3 regions of the Bacillus sp. GbtcB14 genome follow, and region 1 is predicted to be linked to each of the others. Evidence: riboswitches for the same ligand, from Rfam matches in the RefSeq annotation. Region 1 holds a riboswitch; each other region holds the start of a gene.
What was found. A riboswitch is a leader RNA that binds a small molecule or an ion and turns the genes downstream of it on or off. The one in region 1 is predicted to bind thiamine pyrophosphate.

Region 1 (6,675 bases):
CTTATTTATTAAGCGGCGCTTTAATCGCCACTGCATCTAGTGCACCAATTGGTGTAAGTAATATCGTAAACTTAATCGCATTAAATATCGTTCATATGACTCTTTATATGCACACAGCGATGATGTTTGTACCTGCAACATTAGGACTATTGTTTATGTCATGGCTTATGTACACAGTTTTAAAGAAAAAACTACCAGAAAGATTACCTGTTTCTTCATATGATATCGAAGAAATATTCTTCACGAAAAACTTCCATCCGTTAAAAGGAAAAAATTCTGTTGATACGAAACAAAAACGTACGAAATTCATGCTAAGAGTATTAGGCTTCGTCTTCCTTATGCGCTGTCTTCTATTCGTTGCATCCTTCTTATCCATCCCAATCGAAATTGTTGCTGTACTCGGTTCACTCGTTCTTCTCATCTGGAGATGGTACTACTTACGAACGAATCCTATCGATATTTTGAAAAAGACACCGTGGCACATTTTAATTTTCGCTTTCTCTATGTATGTCATTATTTACGGGCTTCATAACGCAGGATTAACAGCGGTGCTTGTCAATTGGCTTGAACCACTTGTAAGCCAACATCTGCTCTATGCTAGCTTTGCAATGGGCGGGCTCGTCTCCCTCCTCTCTAACGTCTTCAATAACCATCCTGCACTTATGATTGGTACAATCACATTAACAGAAATGGGACTAGACCCAGTCACATTAAAAACTATCTATCTCGCAAACATTATTGGTAGTGACATCGGTTCACTATTATTACCAATCGGTACGCTAGCTTCCCTCATTTGGATGTATATCCTGAAACAAAACAAAATTAAAGTAAAATGGAAAGACTATTTAAGTGTATCCCTTATCGTTATTCCTCTCACAACAGTCGTCACATTATTCCTCTTATACTACTGGGTACACCTCTTCTTCGCCTTATAAACGACAAAAGCCCGCTTTGCTACCGTCTTAGCAAAGCGGGCTTCTTCTATATTTAAGTTAGGTACTACAGTGTGATCAATCAAGTAAAGAGGTGTAACGTGTTATTGGTATAAATGACTACCAGTGTCTTTAAATTCTTTCGCTTTCTCTTTCATCCCTTTTTCAATTGCTTCTGTCGTTTCTAAATCATTTTCTTTCGCATATTCACGAATATCATGTGAAATTCTCATACTACAAAACTTCGGCCCACACATGGAGCAGAAATGAGCTGTTTTCGCACCTTCTGCTGGCAATGTTTCATCGTGATATTCCATCGCACGTTCAGGATCTAAAGATAAATTAAATTGATCGCGCCAACGGAATTCAAAGCGAGCTTTTGAAAGTGCATCATCACGCTGATGAGCCGTTTTGTGCCCTTTCGCAAGATCAGCCGCATGCGCAGCGATTTTGTACGTAATAACTCCCTCACGAACATCATCTTTATTCGGTAAACCTAAATGTTCTTTCGGCGTTACATAACAAAGCATCGCCGTTCCAAACCAGCCAATCATTGCAGCCCCAATTGCGGATGTAATATGGTCATAACCTGGTGCAATATCTGTCGTTAACGGTCCAAGTGTATAGAACGGTGCGCCCTGACAAATATCAAGCTCTTTCTCCATATTCTCTTTAATTAAATGCATCGGTACATGCCCAGGTCCTTCAATCATCACTTGCACATCATGTTTCCAAGCAATCTTCGTTAATTCCCCAAGTGTTTCAAGCTCAGAAAACTGTGCTTCGTCATTTGCATCTGCAATCGAACCTGGACGTAATCCATCTCCAAGAGAGAACGAAACGTCGTACTGCTTCATAATTTCACATATCTCTTCAAAATGAGTGTATAAGAAGTTTTCTTTATGATGGAATAAACACCACTGTGCCATAATTGAACCACCACGTGAAACGATACCTGTCGTACGCTTTGCAGTAATCGGAATGTAACGAAGTAATACGCCCGCGTGAATCGTAAAGTAATCAACACCTTGCTCCGCTTGTTCAATTAACGTATCACGATACACTTCCCACGTTAAATCTTCTGCAATTCCGTTTACTTTTTCCAGCGCTTGATAGATCGGTACAGTCCCAACTGGTACAGGCGCGTTACGAATAATCCACTCACGCGTCGTATGAATATTTTTACCTGTAGATAAATCCATAATCGTATCCGCACCCCAGCGCGTTGCCCACGTCATCTTCTCTACTTCTTCTGCAATAGAAGAAGATACAGCAGAGTTTCCGATATTTGCATTGACCTTCACGTGGAAGTTACGCCCGATAATCATCGGCTCTGCTTCCGGATGGTTAATATTTGCTGGTAAAATGGCACGGCCTTCCGCGATTTCCTTACGAACAAACTCAGGCTCTACTCCTTCACGAATCGCAACATATTCCATCTCAGACGTAATGATGCCATTGCGCGCATAATGCATTTGTGTAACGTTTGCCCCTTGCTTCGCTCTAAGCGGCTGGCGATCCATTTGCGGAAAAACAGGTGTATGTTTCGAAGCCACTTTCACACCGTCATCCTCTGGTTTCACTTCGCGCCCTTCGTATGCTTCTACATCTCCGCGCTCCAGGATCCAAGAGTGGCGCGGCGCCTGCAACCCCTTTTCCAGCTCCACTTTATGCGCAGGATCTGTATAAGGACCGCTCGTATCGTATACACGAATTGGCGGATTCGGAATGCCGTTCGTTTCACTTTGTTCAATCTCGCGCATCGGCACTTTCATACCCGCGCGCGGTCCATCCACATACACTTTCTTACTTCCTGGTAAACTCGATTTCAATTCAATTTGCTCAGCTGAAACAGACTGTTTCATAACCTTTGTTGCCCCCCTGTACGTGACAAGGACGAGATATGGCCAGCGCATGCCAAAATAAAAAGAGCCAGGTCCATAAAAAAATAAGGACCTGGCTCATAAAAGACATCATTATGTAAAGCCGTTAACTTCCCTACGCTGGTACGAGCCAGATCAGGTCCAAAGGGTTAAGAAGATCAAGCGCTTCTCTCTCAGCCTACGCATACGTTAGGCACCCCTAGTTTATCACTGATTTAATTTTCAATACTTTCCCATCATACACGATAATCTGAAAAATGCAAAGTTTATTTCTTTTGTTGCTTATGGAATCATCCACGTTAAATAATATGCCTGCACATACGTCATAATACCAACAATAATGACGAAGAATAAACTATGCTTCACTGTAAAGCGGAATAAATCTGATTCTTTTCCAGCCAGTCCAACTGCCGCACAAGCAATCGCAATCGATTGCGGAGAAATCATTTTTCCTGTTACACCGCCCGTTGTATTTGCTGCAACGAGAAGTACTTCAGATACACCGACTTGCTGCGCTGTAATCGCTTGTAAATTCGAGAACAGTGCATTCGCTGACGTATCAGATCCTGTTAAGAATACCCCAATCCAGCCTAGAAATGGTGAGAAGAACGGGAATAGCCCGCCAGTTCCTGCAAGTGCTAACGCTAATGTAGAAGATAAACCAGAATAATTTGCGATAAACGCGAATCCTAATACGAATCCAATAGATAGAATTGGCATCTTCAGTTCGTTTAATGTTTCTTTAAATGTTACTACTGCATCTTTTGCACTCATTTTCAAAATAAAGATAGAAATGATACAAGCAATTAAAATTGCTGTTCCCGTCGCTGATAAAATATCTAATTTCAGGATTGCTTCATAAGGCGTCGGTTTATTTACAATTGGCTCTGCTTTCATTACTAGATTGTGTAAGCCTGGAACTTCAAACTTAAACACAAGGCTTTCCAATGCACCACCTGGAGCAAATAACGCTTTAAAGAAACTTTGGCTCCAAATGACTACCATTACAGTTAAAATAATGAATGGAGACCACGCTTTTACGACCTTTCCTACCGTTAGTTTCGGCATAGATGTTGCCGTCGTTGCCGCAGCTACTTCACTATTTGCTTCTTTAGACTGATAGATTTCTTTCGGCTGCCAAACTTTTAAGAATAGCGATAAACTCACTAAACTTACAAGTGCTGACGTAATATCCGGAAGTTCTGGTCCTAAGAACGTCGCTGTAATGAACTGCGTAATTGCAAATGAGCTACCCGCTACAAATAGAGCTGGCCATGTTTGTCTTACTCCTTTAAATCCATCCATTAAAAATACGATAAAGAACGGAACAAATAATGATAGAAACGGTAATTGATGTCCAGCCATTTGTCCAATTTTATGTGGATCAATACCAGTTACTTGTCCAGCAACTGTAATCGGAATTCCCATCGCTCCGAACGCTACCGGTGCCGTATTTGCGATTAAACAAAGACCCGCTGCATATAAAGGATTTAACCCAAGACCCGCAAGAAGTGCTGCCGTAATCGCTACTGGTGCACCAAATCCTGCTGCCCCTTCCAAAAATGCTCCAAATGAAAAACCGATTAAAATAACGAGTAAACGATGGTCATTTGTAATGGATAATACAGATGCACGAATGACATCGAATTGACCTGTTTTTACAGATATTTTATATAAAAATACCGACATAATGATAATCCAAGCAATCGGCCATAGTCCGTATAAGAAACCATATCCGGTCGCTGCCATCGCCATCGTGAACGGCATCTTATAAGCGAATAATGCCACTAAAATTGTAAGTACAACTGTAATAAATCCTGCCACATACCCCTTCATGCGGAAAACTGCTAAAGCTAAGAAAAAAAAGATAATCGGAATAAGTGCGACCGCTGCCGAAATCCAAATGTTTCCGAACGGATCATAAACTTGTGTCCATGTGTTCATTGTTCTCTCCCCCTAAAGAATCCCCTTTTAAATAGAATAACCTCATCAATAGACTATCAGGTCATCATACCTTTAAGCCTAAAAATAAAAAACGTTTAAGAAAACGTTTTCAATAACTTTCATTTATACTGTACCATAACAATTTCTATTACAAAAGATTTTTTTGAAAATTATATTATTTAATATAAAAATCTTACAAAATCGTCACGTTGCTGTAATGTTCATCGATAGTAAGCTTGCCAAAACTATTGCATAATAATAGTATAGCAATGGACATTATTTATGAGGTGATATATATGAACGGAAACAAAATATTAGCAGCTTTATCTTACTTTAGCGTACTCTTTGCCCCTATCTTATTCCCTATTATCGTTTGGCTTGTAGGGGATGCTGAAACAAAACCACATGCAAAACGTGCTCTGTGGACACACATTATCCCAAGTATCGCTACATTCATTGGCTTGGTTATTCTAGGAGTTATGGGTCTTGGATCTGATCAGCCTGATGTAACACTTGGAATTGGAACAATGATTGTCTTATGTATTTGCGGAATCATCAGCTTATACTACTTCATTTGGAACATTGTGAAGGGCATTAAAGTATTGAAAGCTTAATTTCCTTTTTAAACAAACGTTTGATTAAAAAGAAAAACCGTCCCAAAAATATCTTTTGGGACGGTTTTTTTATCTTCTGCGTTTCTTCTTTTTTCTCATCATCTTCTTGCGGCGCGTATTCACTTTATCCGCTATAATGTGAAGCGTACTCGCCACAACAATTCCCATTACGAACGTTGTAATTTCAACCTCATGTTCCTTCGCAATTCCTATTAAATTCCCGTCAAGCGCGATTACATTTAATAGGAATAAAAACGGGGAAAACACAATTAACATGTATGCAATACGAATCACATCACCAAGTATAATTGTATGTGTAAAGAAGGAGCGATGCGGCATTACCTTCTTATACGGATACCAAAATATACGTAAGAATCCCCATTTATTATACGCATTACTATACGTATCTAAATCCGGCGTTAAAAATGTAGTACCTACTAAAAAGCCAATTGCAAAAGTTAATAAAAAATCAAAGTTTGTTAATCCATACGAAAAGAGCATAAACAAAACAACCGGAAGGGATATTAAGTTTATTTTCGTATGTGTTCTTCCTGATGGCATAATGCACTTCCTCGCTTACGTTCGCCCTGTCACCATATGACAGTTCTCACCTATTGATCTAATTTCTGATCGATAAAGGATGTGTCTATATCCGAACCAAACCATTCTGCCAACTTCACTCGTGCCTTATCTTTCACATCTTCATTGACGTATATCGACGCTTGTAATAGCGCAGCCATTAACGCCCCTAAATCATCCGTATAACCAATTCCAGCAACGAAATCCGGAATCGCATCAATCGGTGCAATAAAATAAGCAAGTGCTCCAATTACAATAATTTTCACTCGTTTTGGAACATCCGGTTTCTGCAAAACGTAAAACAATAATAAACTTGCATAAATGACCGATTGCCCTGCTTGTTTTGCAACATGTTTTCCTTTCTTCCAAAACGCTTCAACTGAAAATTTTTGTTCCATATGAAAGCCTCCCTATTTTTAAAAAGAAATAAGCTACAACATGTTATTAGTAAAAGTTCATCAAAATTACACATAATCTATCAATGAACTTTTATTGTAACAAACAAACCAAAAAAGAACAAGTGTTCGTTAATTTTTACATACTTCCCATCATATAATAGGTTTCTATATAACCACTTACCCATTGTCATTTCTTATTTATCAACCTAGAAAATTTTCACTTTCACTTAACATCCCGTTCTATCTTTGTTATATTTTCTAGTTGACGGACATATAAACGAGTGTTAAAGTTTTCTCTGGTAGTGACAAATCTCATACAAAAAAT
Region 2 (6,675 bases), on a different contig from region 1:
TCTAGTATATATGGATTAAACTAATATGTTAGCATGGTGTATCTGAGACATTATATAATATAAGTATACAGTTAGTAATTTCGACAGTTTTTTTAAATTTGTCATTCCTAATTTTAAATAAGAGAAAAAATGATATACTGATAGATATAAGTATTATGAAAAATTTTGAATATAACAATATTCATTGTTAATGATGTAATAATGGATTAATATTTCCTATGTAGACAAAAGGGAAGGGGAATTATATGAGGGCTGTACAGCGCGATCCAAATTGGAATTTGGTTACAGATACATATATAGAACCAAATAATTTCGCTGAATTATTTTCTTTGCTTGTACCTTGTCATCCAAAAGGTGAAGGGAAAGAACGAACTATATTAGTGTGGAAAGAAAAAGAATTTTATAAAGAAGAAAATTTAGCAGCATTTATCGTATACGGAATGGATAAAGTAAAGAATTTGCCGCAGTTTCATAAAGATGAAATTCCAACTCTAGTACGTATTCTTCGCTTATGCCAAGAGATTGGGTGGTATGAAGAAGCAAATACTTTTATGATAACTCAAGGACTAGCTGAGTTTGTTCACACTTCATTGGAATATGAAACGTGGGATCTTTTGACGCAAGCGGTTGCTTTAAACTATTTAATTATTAAATATCGTATTGGTGAATTGACTGATGGGGATGTAGAAATTTGGGATAGGGTTAAATTTAATGAGAAATGTATAACGGATTGTAAACATCTATTATCTCATAAAGAAGTATTGGAATTTACATTCTTTTATATGTGTAAGAGAGCTAAATTACTATCAAAAGAGCAATTAAATAGTGATATGATGAGTCTAGCGATGTATTGTAATACGTTTGTGTATGACTTATACACACATGACTTATTACGAAAATATCGTAAGTGTACAGACTTCCTATCATATTATGGACCTAGTCAAGCGGTGTTAGCTTGTCAAAGAGCTGTACTTTCTCAAATTTCAGATCGATTAGACCCATTGAAAACTACTCATGTAGATGATTATTTATATGTAATGAAAGAAATGATGGAGCATATGACGATAGGAATAATGGATCGATATGATTATTTTATCGGGAAGTTATTATCATATGTGCCATTTTTCGAAATGATTCAAGTTCCACAACATGCATATTATTGTGAAGAATTACTGTATATTTGTAAGGGCATTGAATATAAAGAAGAAATATTACGCAATTATATATTTATACAATTACATGATTGTTTACCATCATTCTTTAAACTATTTCTTAAAAATAAGCGTTATGCAACAATTCATGATATTTTGTTCTATTGGTGTGATGATGAACAAAGAATGAGCTTAGAGAAAAAATATAATCTGAGCTTTATTTATGAAAAATATGCTTGTGGATAAAGAGCATTTTCTATATAAATTAAAAAGGATCTCAAGTTTATGTGAGATCCTTTTTTTATTAATAAAGCAAGGAGAACGCAATTAAGACGAGAAATAACATTCCATAAAGGAGAAATTGTGCCGTCTTGCTTCCTTGTATACCAAAAAAAGTATTTATTTTTGTGTATAAATTCAATATATATTTTATCGGATTATCTTTGAAAGATCGGTACACAGTGTCTCCTCTTTCTAAGCTTTTTGTTCGTGTTTTTTGTTAGTAGGGACATGAATGTATCTAGCTATGAATAATAAAACAGCCATAAAGAATACAGGAAATACGGTAGATAAATAAAAACCATTACTAATAATATTTGTTATTAGGGCACTTAATAGAAAGATGGCATTATATATATGGGCAATTTTTTGTTTTAGTTGTACTTGAAAGGATTCCATCATAATTTCTAAAGCAACAAAAGCAATGATAATAGATAAAAATACAGTATTTGTATTGTAAATGATTAAACAACAGATTAAACCTAAAAAGGCTAAGTATTCAATTAAGAGAGGTATATTGATATTGCGTTGCATACAATTTACCTAACTAAATATGGCAGTGGGTTTACTGCATTTGTTTTTTCAAAATTCCATTCTCCATTGTGTAATTCAAAATGAAGGTGTTGCCCGTATGAATGACCTGTGTTTCCCATATGACCTACTAATTGTCCAGCTTGTACTTGATCACCAGCTTGTACAGTGCGATCTTTCATGTGTGCATAGACTGTTGTATATAATTTCCCGTTTATTTGATGGGCGATGAACACAACATTGCCATAGCTAGCTGAATAATATGATTTCACAACTTTACCTGCAGCTGCCGCCTGGATAGAGACATTACCCTGAGCTGCAATATCTATACCATAATGCATTTGTTCCCAACGCATATCAAAGGTTGAGCTAATTCTTCCTTGAGTAGGGAATTTGAAAACAGCTGGAATGGAAGTAGGTTGAGCTGTTTGAGTTTGATTTTGATTTTGCACCACATAATGTTTTGCCACATATCCGTATCCTGTGCCAAAACGAACTTTATACCAAGTTCCTACAGTTTCCACTACTTGTATTTGTGTACCATTTTGTAATGAACCAAGTAGTGCACTACTTGTACTAGCGTTGCTACGTACATTAAGTTTAGGTGTTGCAACTGTGTATTTCGTATTATTTTCTGTGATGCCTTTTACTAAAGGTTGTGAACCATTAGACACGAATGCTTTTTGTACGTAACCTGTTTTGCCATTATGTAAAATTTTATACCACTCGCCTTGTTCTTCTTGAATGGTAACGAATTTCCCATTTGGTAATACATCTAAAATTGAAGATTCTAAATTAGGTTCAGAACGAACGTTTAATGCATTGGCATTAACGATGTATTGATTATTAGATTGAAGTTTGTTTTTTAGTAGAATAGCATCTTTTTGTACGTAACCTACTTTATTATTAACAGATACTTTATACCAGCCATTAGTTGTTTCAAGTATGTTTACTTTCGTATTAAAGCGAATCGTATCAATTGATGAGCTATTTGCGTTATCTTTTGTATGTAAGGCTACTTGATCGACTTTGACATATCCAGTTTTCACATTAGATAATTGTTCAGCGTTGGCTGTTTGTACATTTGTTTCTCCCATAGAAGGAAGTAAAGAGGCAATTGCGACAGTAGTTGCTGTTAAAGCAGTAGCTTTCATATTCATATAATAGAGACCTCCTCTAGTTGTATAGTTGTAATTTTATTATAGTATAAAGATATAATATAGTGGGTGTATTCACATAAATGTAATATGAAATCAACATAAAAATAAATTTTTTGAGGATAATGATTCCTTTTTATCCAATTAATTAGGATGATAATTTCTAAGATAGAACATAAGTATTATATAGTTTTGTTATTTTGTTGACAATTGAGAAAATTAAAATAGTTGATGATGTCTTATTACGATGTTATACTGACAGTGATAATTTTATAGTTTGCTAGGAGAGCTGGTGTTGCCAGCTGAGAGTAGGCCGTAAGCCTTTGATCCTTTTCATTACCTGATCTAGATTATGCTAGCGTAGGGAAGCAATTCGGACACTAATAATGAGTCCCCGTTTCTTTGCGTATAGAAACGGGGCTTTTTTATTTGAAAATTTCATATTGAAACCACTAGGGGTGCTTGTTGTGCTGAGAGAGGAATAATCCTTAACCCTTACAGACCTGATCTAGGTAATACTAGCGAAGGGAAGTGGAGCAACGAATAAATTATAATTTTATTTGCTGTAACCACTTCTTATTTAGAAGTGGTTTTTTATTTAGATATATAAATTGAAAGGGGATAGCGAAATGAAATTTTGCGATAGATTATTAGATACTGTACAACCAGTTTGGGAGATGAGTCATAATCATCCGTTTGTAGTAGGTATGGGGGATGGCACGTTAGAAAAAGATAAGTTTCAGTATTACATTATTCAAGATTATTTATATTTGTTAGATTATGCAAAGCTATATGCTATTGGTGTTGTAAAAGCAACGAATCCACAAGTAATGGGGAAATTTGCTGAACAAATTGATGGCATATTAAATGGAGAAATGACAATCCATAAACAGTATGCAAAAAGACTTGGAATTTCTATAGAGGAGATAGAGTCTGCAAAGCCATCTGCTAAAAATTTAGCGTATACAAATTATATGATGTCTGTATCTCATAATGGCACACTTGCGGAATTAATAGCAGCACTTCTTCCATGTATGTGGAGCTATTGGGAAATTGGAAAGCGTTTAAATGATATTCCTGGAGCAAGAGATCATGAATTCTTTGGGGAGTGGATTCAAGGATATAGTTCTGAAGAATACGGTAACCTTTGTATTTGGTTAATAGATTTATTAAATGAAATGGCAGTTGGAAAGTCTGAAAAAGAGCTAGATCGATTAGAGGAGATTTTCCTATATTCCAGTCGATTTGAATATTTATTCTGGGATATGTCCTATCGTAAGGAGATGTGGGGATTTGAGGAGCAAGAACATACTACAGTTTCATAATGTTTCTTTTCATTATGATGAGAAGCCAATCATCAATGAATTAAATGCTTCTATACAAGATAAAGAGTTTGTAAGTATTATCGGACCGAGTGGATGCGGGAAAAGTACTTTATTTCGCCTTATTACAGGTTTAGAAGAAGCAAGTACTGGACAGATAGAGCTGACAGAAACAAAGAGCCATCCTGTAGGGTATATGCCTCAAAAAGATATGCTTCTGCCGTGGAGAACGATTATTGAGAATGCTGCTCTGCCGCTAGAGTGCCAAGGTGTACAGAAGAAAGAAGCACAAATAAAGGCAAAGGAATTGTTACATAAATTTGGCTTACAAGGGTATGAGACAAAATATCCGAAAGATTTATCTGGTGGTATGAGGCAACGCGTATCTTTTATTCGAACTTTATTAACGGGCGGGGAGATATTGCTGTTAGATGAACCGTTTAGCGCGTTGGACGCTTTAACGAAGGCATCTTTGCAAGAGTGGCTGTTTGAACAATGGAAAGAGTGGGAAAAAACAATTTTATTTATTACTCATGATGTGGAAGAAGCATTGTTTCTTTCTAATCGAGTTTTCGTTGTAGAAAATCAACCGATAACTACTTTAACCGAGAGGGTTGTACCACTTGATCGTAATCGAACAAGAAAAGATTTATATAAGCCTGAAGTGTTAGCGCTTAAAGATGAGCTTCTTAGTATGTTACAAAGGCAGGTACTCGTATGATGAGCCGGTTGAAGGAGTTATTACCTGCCCTTACACTTTCTAGCATTTTACTTGTCTTTTGGGAAGTAGGCGCAAGAATTATAGATGAAATGTACATTTTACCGTCACCGTCTGCAATTGTAATGAAGATATGGAAACTAAAAGATATATTATTCACGGTTCATTTGCCGGCAACATTATACGTCGTTTTAATAGGGGTAGCTATTTCTATCGTACTTGGAGTAGGACTAGCGATGTTAATGAATGCGAGTAATTGGATGGAAAGAGCATTTTATCCATTATTAGTTGCCTCACAAACGATTCCGATTACAGCGCTTGCTCCACTTTTCGTTTTATGGTTTGGATATACGATCTGGAGTAAGGTTGTTGTTACGGTTTTAATTACGTTTTTCCCAATTGCGGTCAATACGTATGATGGGCTGCGCAGTACGAAAAAAGAATGGGAGGAGCTCTTAGTTACGTATGGGGCAACGAAAAAAGATGTTTTTCTTAAATTAAAGTTACCATCTGCTCTTCCTTATTTTTTCTCAGCTCTAAAAATTGCAGTTCCGCTTAGTGTAATTGGGGCAGCAATCGGTGAATGGCTCGGTGCACAAGCTGGGCTTGGATATTTCAGTAAAAGAATGATGACGCAGTTAGACGGAGCAGGTGTATTTGCACCCATTGTATTGTTATCATTATTAGCTATTTTCTTCGTCATACTTATCTCGGTATTAGAAAAGAAATTTATTAGTTGGAGGAAGTATTCATGAAATTGTTAAAATGCATCTTTGTGTTGACATTATTAGTTGCAATGATTACTGGATGTTCTAGTAATTCAGCATCAGATAAGGGGAAAAAGGAAAAAGAAATAACGGTCATGCTTGATTGGTACCCAAATGCGGTACATAGCTTTATTTATGCAGCAATTGAAAAAGGCTATTTTAAAGAAGAAGGAGTAAAGGTGAATATAAAATTCCCTTCTAATCCGACTGATCCATTAACTTTAGCAGCTGCAGGAAAAGTAACGGTTGGCTTATATTATCAGCCAGATGTTGTCATGGCAAAAGCAAATGAACAAATTCCGGTGAAATCAATTGGAGCTGTCGTACGTTCACCATTAAATCATGTTGTATCGCTGAAATCAGCAGGCATTCAATCGCCAAAAGATTTAGAGGGGAAAACAGTTGGATATTCTGGAACACCTTTAAGTGAGATGTATTTAAAAACGATGGTAAAAGAAGCTGGTGGTAATCCGGATACAGTGAAAGTAGTCGATGTTGGCTTTGATCTAGTACCGGCATTAATTACGAAAAAAGTAGATGCGGTAACAGGGGCATACATTAACCATGAAGTACCTGTTATGCGTCATGAAGGTCATGAACCAGCGTACTTTAATCCAGCTGATTACGGTGTACCGAATTATCATGAGCTTGTATTTGTAACAGGTGATAAAACGTTGAAAAAAGATAAAGAAGCGTTACAAGCCTTCTTACGTGGTACGAAAAAAGGCTATGATTTCATGAAGAAAAATC
Region 3 (6,675 bases), on a different contig from region 1:
TAATATGAAGTTCATGTGAAGTTCATCTGAATTTTACATGAATTTCCTTTAAGTTCTATTGTCTTCTTATACTAATCACTTTATCCTTTACATATAGGAATTATTTTTCATTCCATTTCAAACTATCTATATATACAAAGAAAGATAGTCGCCTATTAGGGAAAGGCATCTAAATATAAACATAACAAAAGAAAAAGCACGCTTATAAGCGCACCATAAGAGTGCTTCTTCATACAATTCTCATGTAAGAGTTCTCGAAAATCATGTTAATCACAAAGAAAAGGCATTAGCTTATACAAGCTAATGCCTTTTCTTTATTCATATTGTTCAGCGTTCCATTCTTCTATATTCCATACTTTTGTGATCCATGCTTCATAGAAAGAAGGCTCATGTGAGACAAGTAAAACTGTTCCTGTATATTGTTGTAACGCTTCCTGCAAAGACTTCTTTGTTTCTATATCCAAATGATTAGTCGGTTCATCTAAAATTAAAACATTGCTTTTCGTTACGATAAGTTCACATAAACGCACTTTCGTTTGTTCTCCGCCGCTTAATAAACGAATAGGTTTTAATACGTGCTCTTCTTTCAAGCCACACTTTGCTAGTGCTTGGCGTACTTCTTTCCTGGTCATATCTGGTCGTTCTGCCCAAACTTTCTCTAATGGTGTTGTTTCTGAAGCAAACTCTTCCTGTGCAAAATAGGCAGGATTTACTCGCTCGCCAACAGAAATCGAACCACTTAGCGGCTTTATTTGGCCTAATAACGTTTTTAACATCGTCGTTTTTCCAATTCCATTATGACCAACAATCGCTATCTTTTCTCCCTTTTTCACTTGTAAATTCAACTCTGGACATAACGGATCACTATAACCTATCCTTAGTTTCTCAGCTTGCAATATACGACTTACTGGCTCCTCATAAACAGTAAAATCAAAACGGGATCGAGTTACATGATTAACCTTTTCAATCCTTTGCATTTTCTCTAATACTTTCTCTCTACTTTTAGCTTGTTTCGCTTTTCGAACTTTATTTTTTTGAATAAATGTTTCTAACTGCGCAATTTCTTTTTGTTGTTTCGCATGCGCCGATTGTAATTGTTTCCTTTGCAATTGATAACTTTGCACAAATTTTTCATAATTTCCTACGTACCGCTTCACTTTCCGTTCTTCTAGATGATAAATAACATTCGTAATACTGTTCAAAAATACTTCGTCATGTGAAATGATTACATAAGCTTTTTCATACAGTCTCAAATACGATTGCAACCATTCTATATGAGCTGTATCTAAATAATTTGTTGGCTCATCTAGCAATAAAACATCAGCTTTTTCTAAAAGGAGCTTCCCAAGTAATAACTTTGTTCGCTGTCCTCCACTTAACTGTGAAACATCCTTTTTCAAACCTATTTCAAGTAAGCCTAAGCCGATTGCTACTTCTTCAATTTCAGTATGAATTTGATAGAAATTAGAACTTTCTAATATAGTTTGTAATTCTCCATACTTTACTAACAGTTTTTCTATTTCTCCTGCTCCATTCATTTCTTCAGCAATTTTTAACATTTCACACTCAATCGCATACAGATTAGAAAATGCACTTTGTAAGTATCCCTCAATTGTTATTCCTTCTTGTAAATCCATATGCTGCTGTAAAAAACCTATCTTCACATGTGGAAACCATTCAATGTTTCCGTCATCATGTATAAGTTCTCCTGTTAAAATCCTTAACAATGTTGATTTTCCAATTCCATTTTTCCCAACTAACCCAACATGCTCGCCCTTTAATAGTCGAAAACATGCATTATATAAAATGGTTTTCTCACCATACGAATGACTTAAATTTTCTACTGTTAATATACTCATTTTTTTCTCTCCTCTACTTATAGTTCATACGCTAAATAGAGAGAGCAACAGTATAAAGCCTTATTTAATTGTATATATAAAAAATGGGTAAGGTGAATACACCTTACCCATTACATATTATCGTAAAAAAGGATTAAGGTTCTTTACCTGCTGTCTTCAATTTAGCTTAATCTTTAAAAATGGGCAGACTTCTCCCGTATCAAGCTAAAACCATTTGAAGAACAGTTGATAAAGTCATTTTATCCTTTCACTCCTTTAACATTTGTTATATTAAGAGTATAAACTACTCTGTTATATTCTATTCTCTATTTTTTCTTTTGTTCCTTCTCCGTTTTTTCATTTTCTTCGTAAATTTCTTTATACATCTTTTCTAATGCATATGGACTTGTAAAGATGAGTGTTAACGAATCAACTATTTGCTCTATAGATTTCATCTTTCTCCCCCTATATAAAAAAGCCTCTTAACAGTAATCATACCAAAAACTGTTAAAAGACTTTTTCTATTTTCTCATATACGGGGCTAATACTCTCAGAATTTCTTCCTTATCCTTCTTTAACTCAAGTGATGTTAACATATCCATCGTTCTCGGCCTAGGTAATTTCACTTGTACCTCACCAACTATTGAGGCTGGTCTTTGAGATAAAATAAATACGCGATCTGAAAGCAAGATTGCCTCATCTAAGTCATGTGTGACCATAACGATTGTTTGCTTCTCTTGGTGCCAAGAGTTTAAAAGCCAGCTATGTACTTCCATTTTTGTAAAGGCATCTAATTTTCCAAAAGGCTCATCAAGTAGCATAATTGGCTTTTCACATAAATATGTGCGCAGAAAACTAATTCTTTGACGCATCCCACCAGACAATTCATCTGGATAATGGTCTGCATATTCATCTAGTTCAAACTGCTTTAATGCTTCCATTCCCTCTGTCAGCCTTTGTTTTTTCGGTTTCCCTTCGATTTCCAATGGAAGAACTATATTTTGCAAAGCTGATCGCCACGGCAGTAATAAATCCTGTTGCGGCATATAACTTACAACATCTTGCTCTTGCATTTGCTTATCGTTATACGTTACATTCCCACTTGTTGGATTTTCAACATTTGCAATCATATTTAATAATGTGCTTTTCCCGCAACCACTTGGGCCTACAAAAGAAACGAACTCTCCCTCTCGTATAGAAGCACTAATATTTGCTAATACATTCTTTCCATCGAAAGATTTCACAATATCTTTTATTTGTAATCCGCTCATTTTTCGCTTGGAAGGAACTCATTTGTAAAGGCATCTTTTACATCAATTTTCTTCTTAATTACTTTGTTATCATATAAGAAATTCATGTAATTCGTCCAAACATCTTCCTTCTGTACTCCCCAAGCTTTTGCATCATCTTGATACTTCGTGCTTAACCACTTTTGACTTTCTTGTACTAAGTCTTTATTTACATCTGGAACAGCTTTAATTAAAATATCAGCAGCTTCTTTCGGCTCTTTAATTGCAAAATTATACCCTTCTGTCGTTGCACTCATAAACTTTTTCACAAAGTCTTTATCTTGCTTCGTATGTTTTTCACTCGTAATAATAACAGGACTATAGAAATCAAGCGCTGGGTCTAAGTCTTTCACCATAATCGTATTTAACTCTTTTCCTTGGCGCTTCGCTTCAATTCCATCCCATCCGTAATAAATCCATTCAAAGTCTGCATCACGGCCGATTGATTTAAAGAAATCGGTTTGTCCTAAGATGATTTTTTCAACTTTATTAAAATCAGCTTGATGTTTCTCCATAATGGTCTTCAGCGTTGCTTCTTCTGCTGGTCCTCCCCATCCTCCGTAACGTTTACCTTCAAAATCTTTCGGTGAAGTCATGTTATCTTTCTTAAGCGATGCAAATGCCGAAGTGTTATGCTGAATAATCGCTCCGACAGATACAACAGGAATACCTTCTACACGAGCCAATGTTACATTTTCTTGTGCGCTTATTGCGAAGTCAGCTTTTCCTGAAGCTATCATTTGCTCCGCTGTCACATTATCACCAGGCTGAATAATTTCTACATCTAAGCCTTGCTTTTTATAATAATCTTTCGCTTGCGCTACATATAAGCCAGTATGGTTCGTATTTGGAAACCAATCTAAAACTACTTTTACTTTTTGATCTTTACTTGCACTATCTTCTTTCTTCGCCGGATTACATCCAGCCACACCTACTGCTAATAAGGCAGCCAACATAACTTTTAAACCTTTTTTCATTTTCTGCCGTCCTTTCTATATATCCATGGTGCTGTTATTCTTGCCATAAACTCCACGATAAAATACAGACATAATGTCACCATAACAATAATTGCTGCCACACCAAATACTCGGGCTGTTAAAAAGGATTTTGTAGCTCTCGTAAGCATAACCCCTAATCCTTCACTGGCACCGAGCCATTCCCCAATGATCGCTCCCATTACGCTATATGTAACTGCAATTTTTAAACCTGAGAAAAAGTATGGAAGCACTGCTGGAAACTTTACTTTCTGGTAAACTTGCCATTTCGTTGCCTTCATCGTTTGCAACAACTTCAACATATTTTTATCTACCGTTTGAAAACCTTCTAAAATGCTAAGCGCAATCGGGAAGAAACAAACGAGTATGACTACCATTACTTTCGGTAGCATTCCATATCCAAACCAAATAATAAATAACGGTGCAAGTACAACGATTGGAATCGTTTGCGAAATAACAAGCAATGGATTTATTAAAATACGAAATAAAGGGATAACGTCCATAATAATTGCAATACTTGTCCCAATTAAAATCGCAAAAAATAGTCCGATTATAACCTCTTGTAACGTTTGCATCGTATTCGGTAATAGTAAATCTTTCATTCCAATTAATTCTTGAACAATGGCAGAAGGCTTCGGTAAAATCCACGGTTCAATTTTAAATAATGAAACAGATCCTTCCCATATCGCAATGAGAAGGATAAGCCAAATTGTTGTAATTATTTTAGATTGCTTCTGGTTTTGCATATTCATCACGGTACTTCCAAACCTTTTCATCTATCGTTACACCAGTGCTTGGACGATAATGGATTTTAATAGAAGTAATCACTTCCTCTGCTCCAGCATCCACACAAGCTTGTTGCGCACGTTTAATGACATCAAGAAGTACATCTAATTCTCCTTCCAACGTTGTTTCCATTGCCCCTACTTCATAACGAACTCCCGATTGTTGTACAACCTCAATTGCTTTATCAACAACAGAATACACATCTTTGTGCTTCGCTTGTGGTACTACTGAAAATGAAATCGTAACTTGTTGTGACATAGTAAAATCCCCCTTATGAAATTAAATTTTAAAACAAGAAAAGGCTTTCCTACTACGTAGGAAAGCCTTGTATGCAAGTTATTATAGAATAACATATGCTACATCACTTTAAGTAACTCCCTACGCTGGCATTATCCAGATCAGGTTGAGGGTCGATGTTTGTTTACATCCTCTCAGCCAATTGGCTCCCCGGTCCTTAATTCGTTTTCATTGTAGCATGATTTATTTTATTGAACAAACAAAAGCGCGTATAATCATTTCATTTAACTTTTGAATTCTCCTATTAACTCTTGTAACTCCTGCGAAAGCCAGCTTAAAGAACTAGCTAATTCCGCAATATCTTGTACAGACATTTCCTGCTCTTTCATACTTTCTTCAACATTACTACTACTATTCGCATACGTATTTGCAATAAGTGATAGTTCATCTACAATCCGCACAATATTTTGGCTATTTTGCAATATATCACTTGAATTGTCAGAAACAACTCTAACCTGATTTGTAACAGATTGTGCTGAGTTTGAAATTCCACCAAAGAAAGCACCACTACTTTCAACAAGTTTCATACCCGATTCTACTTCTTTTAAAGCATTTTCCATTGAAACAATAGCTTCTTCCGTACCAGCTCGCGTTTCCCCTATTAATTTTGCTATATCTTTTGCTGATGCTTCCGTCTGCTCTGCTAATTTACGCACTTCATCAGCAACAACAGCAAATCCTCGTCCGGTTTCCTCAGCACGTGAAGCTTCAATAGAAGAATTTAAAGCTAGCGAATTCGTTTGATTTGAAATACCGGTAATTACTGTTACAATATCACTAATTTCTTTTGATCTTGTTTCCAAAGAATAAATAATAGAAGATAAATCTTGTACTGCATTTTGTATGATGTTCATTTGATTAATCGTCTGTTCAATAATACCATTTCCTTTTCCTGAATGGTGCTCTATACCTTCAGACTCTTTCGCCATTTGTTTTGCAGCATTCGTTATCTCTTCCATCCTATCTTCCATTTCATATATAATATCTAAATACTTTGGTACTGCAGTTTCTTGTAATTGAACGCCAGCCCTTAACTCCACTATAGAACTTACGATTCCTTGGACTGCCATGCTATTCTCTTTCGTACTCACTGACAATTCTTGTGAAGATGAGGAAACCTGTTCTGCTGTCTGCTTCACTTTGTCTATAATCCCTTTAAACTTCTCAATAGTATTATTAAAATACGCATTAATAATACCAATATCATCTGGTCTTTCCTCTAATTTAATACTTAAGTCACCTTCACCGACTTTGCGCAATCCTTCACGTAAATCCCGCAATGGAGCAAGTGCGTTACGTACGATTAGGAATTGAATAACCGTTGCAATTAAAACAGAAATACAAATAAACATTAAACCTTGTACAATGAATTTTTCCTTTGTAATAGGAACAATAGAGGCATCTACATCGGCTGCAACAATTGCCACAATATTACCTTCCTCATCTTTAATTGGCTCTAATATCGTTACC

Region 2: linked by a shared signal. The riboswitch ahead of tenA (thiaminase II) and the one ahead of thiC (phosphomethylpyrimidine synthase ThiC) in region 1 are both predicted to bind thiamine pyrophosphate.
Region 3: linked by a shared signal. The riboswitch ahead of KVT31_RS21960 (MTH1187 family thiamine-binding protein) and the one ahead of thiC (phosphomethylpyrimidine synthase ThiC) in region 1 are both predicted to bind thiamine pyrophosphate.

The regions. Positions count from the first base shown of each region.
Region 1 is NZ_JAGXJT010000004.1:308,662-315,336, forward strand. Features, by position in the region: gene KVT31_RS14200 (arsenic transporter) at 1-935, shown strand, start outside; gene thiC (phosphomethylpyrimidine synthase ThiC) at 1,037-2,797, opposite strand; TPP riboswitch at 2,911-3,026, opposite strand; gene lldP (L-lactate permease) at 3,098-4,759, opposite strand; gene KVT31_RS14215 (magnetosome magnetite crystal formation protein family) at 5,056-5,373, shown strand; gene KVT31_RS14220 (metal-binding protein) at 5,443-5,934, opposite strand; gene KVT31_RS14225 (YkvA family protein) at 5,985-6,350, opposite strand.
Region 2 is NZ_JAGXJT010000003.1:2,627-9,301, forward strand. Features, by position in the region: gene KVT31_RS09015 (DUF3965 domain-containing protein) at 246-1,397, shown strand; gene KVT31_RS09020 (hypothetical protein) at 1,626-1,964, opposite strand; gene KVT31_RS09025 (SH3 domain-containing protein) at 1,970-3,121, opposite strand; TPP riboswitch at 3,391-3,502, shown strand; TPP riboswitch at 3,563-3,665, shown strand; gene tenA (thiaminase II) at 3,748-4,443, shown strand; gene KVT31_RS09035 (ABC transporter ATP-binding protein) at 4,412-5,161, shown strand; gene KVT31_RS09040 (ABC transporter permease) at 5,161-5,913, shown strand; gene KVT31_RS09045 (ABC transporter substrate-binding protein) at 5,910-6,675, shown strand, end outside.
Region 3 is NZ_JAGXJT010000008.1:114,635-121,309, reverse strand. Features, by position in the region: gene KVT31_RS21980 (ABC-F family ATP-binding cassette domain-containing protein) at 315-1,859, opposite strand; gene KVT31_RS30620 (hypothetical protein) at 2,165-2,293, opposite strand; gene KVT31_RS21975 (ABC transporter ATP-binding protein) at 2,360-3,109, opposite strand; gene KVT31_RS21970 (ABC transporter substrate-binding protein) at 3,106-4,104, opposite strand; gene KVT31_RS21965 (ABC transporter permease) at 4,101-4,874, opposite strand; gene KVT31_RS21960 (MTH1187 family thiamine-binding protein) at 4,846-5,166, opposite strand; TPP riboswitch at 5,267-5,368, opposite strand; gene KVT31_RS21955 (methyl-accepting chemotaxis protein) at 5,430-6,675, opposite strand, start outside.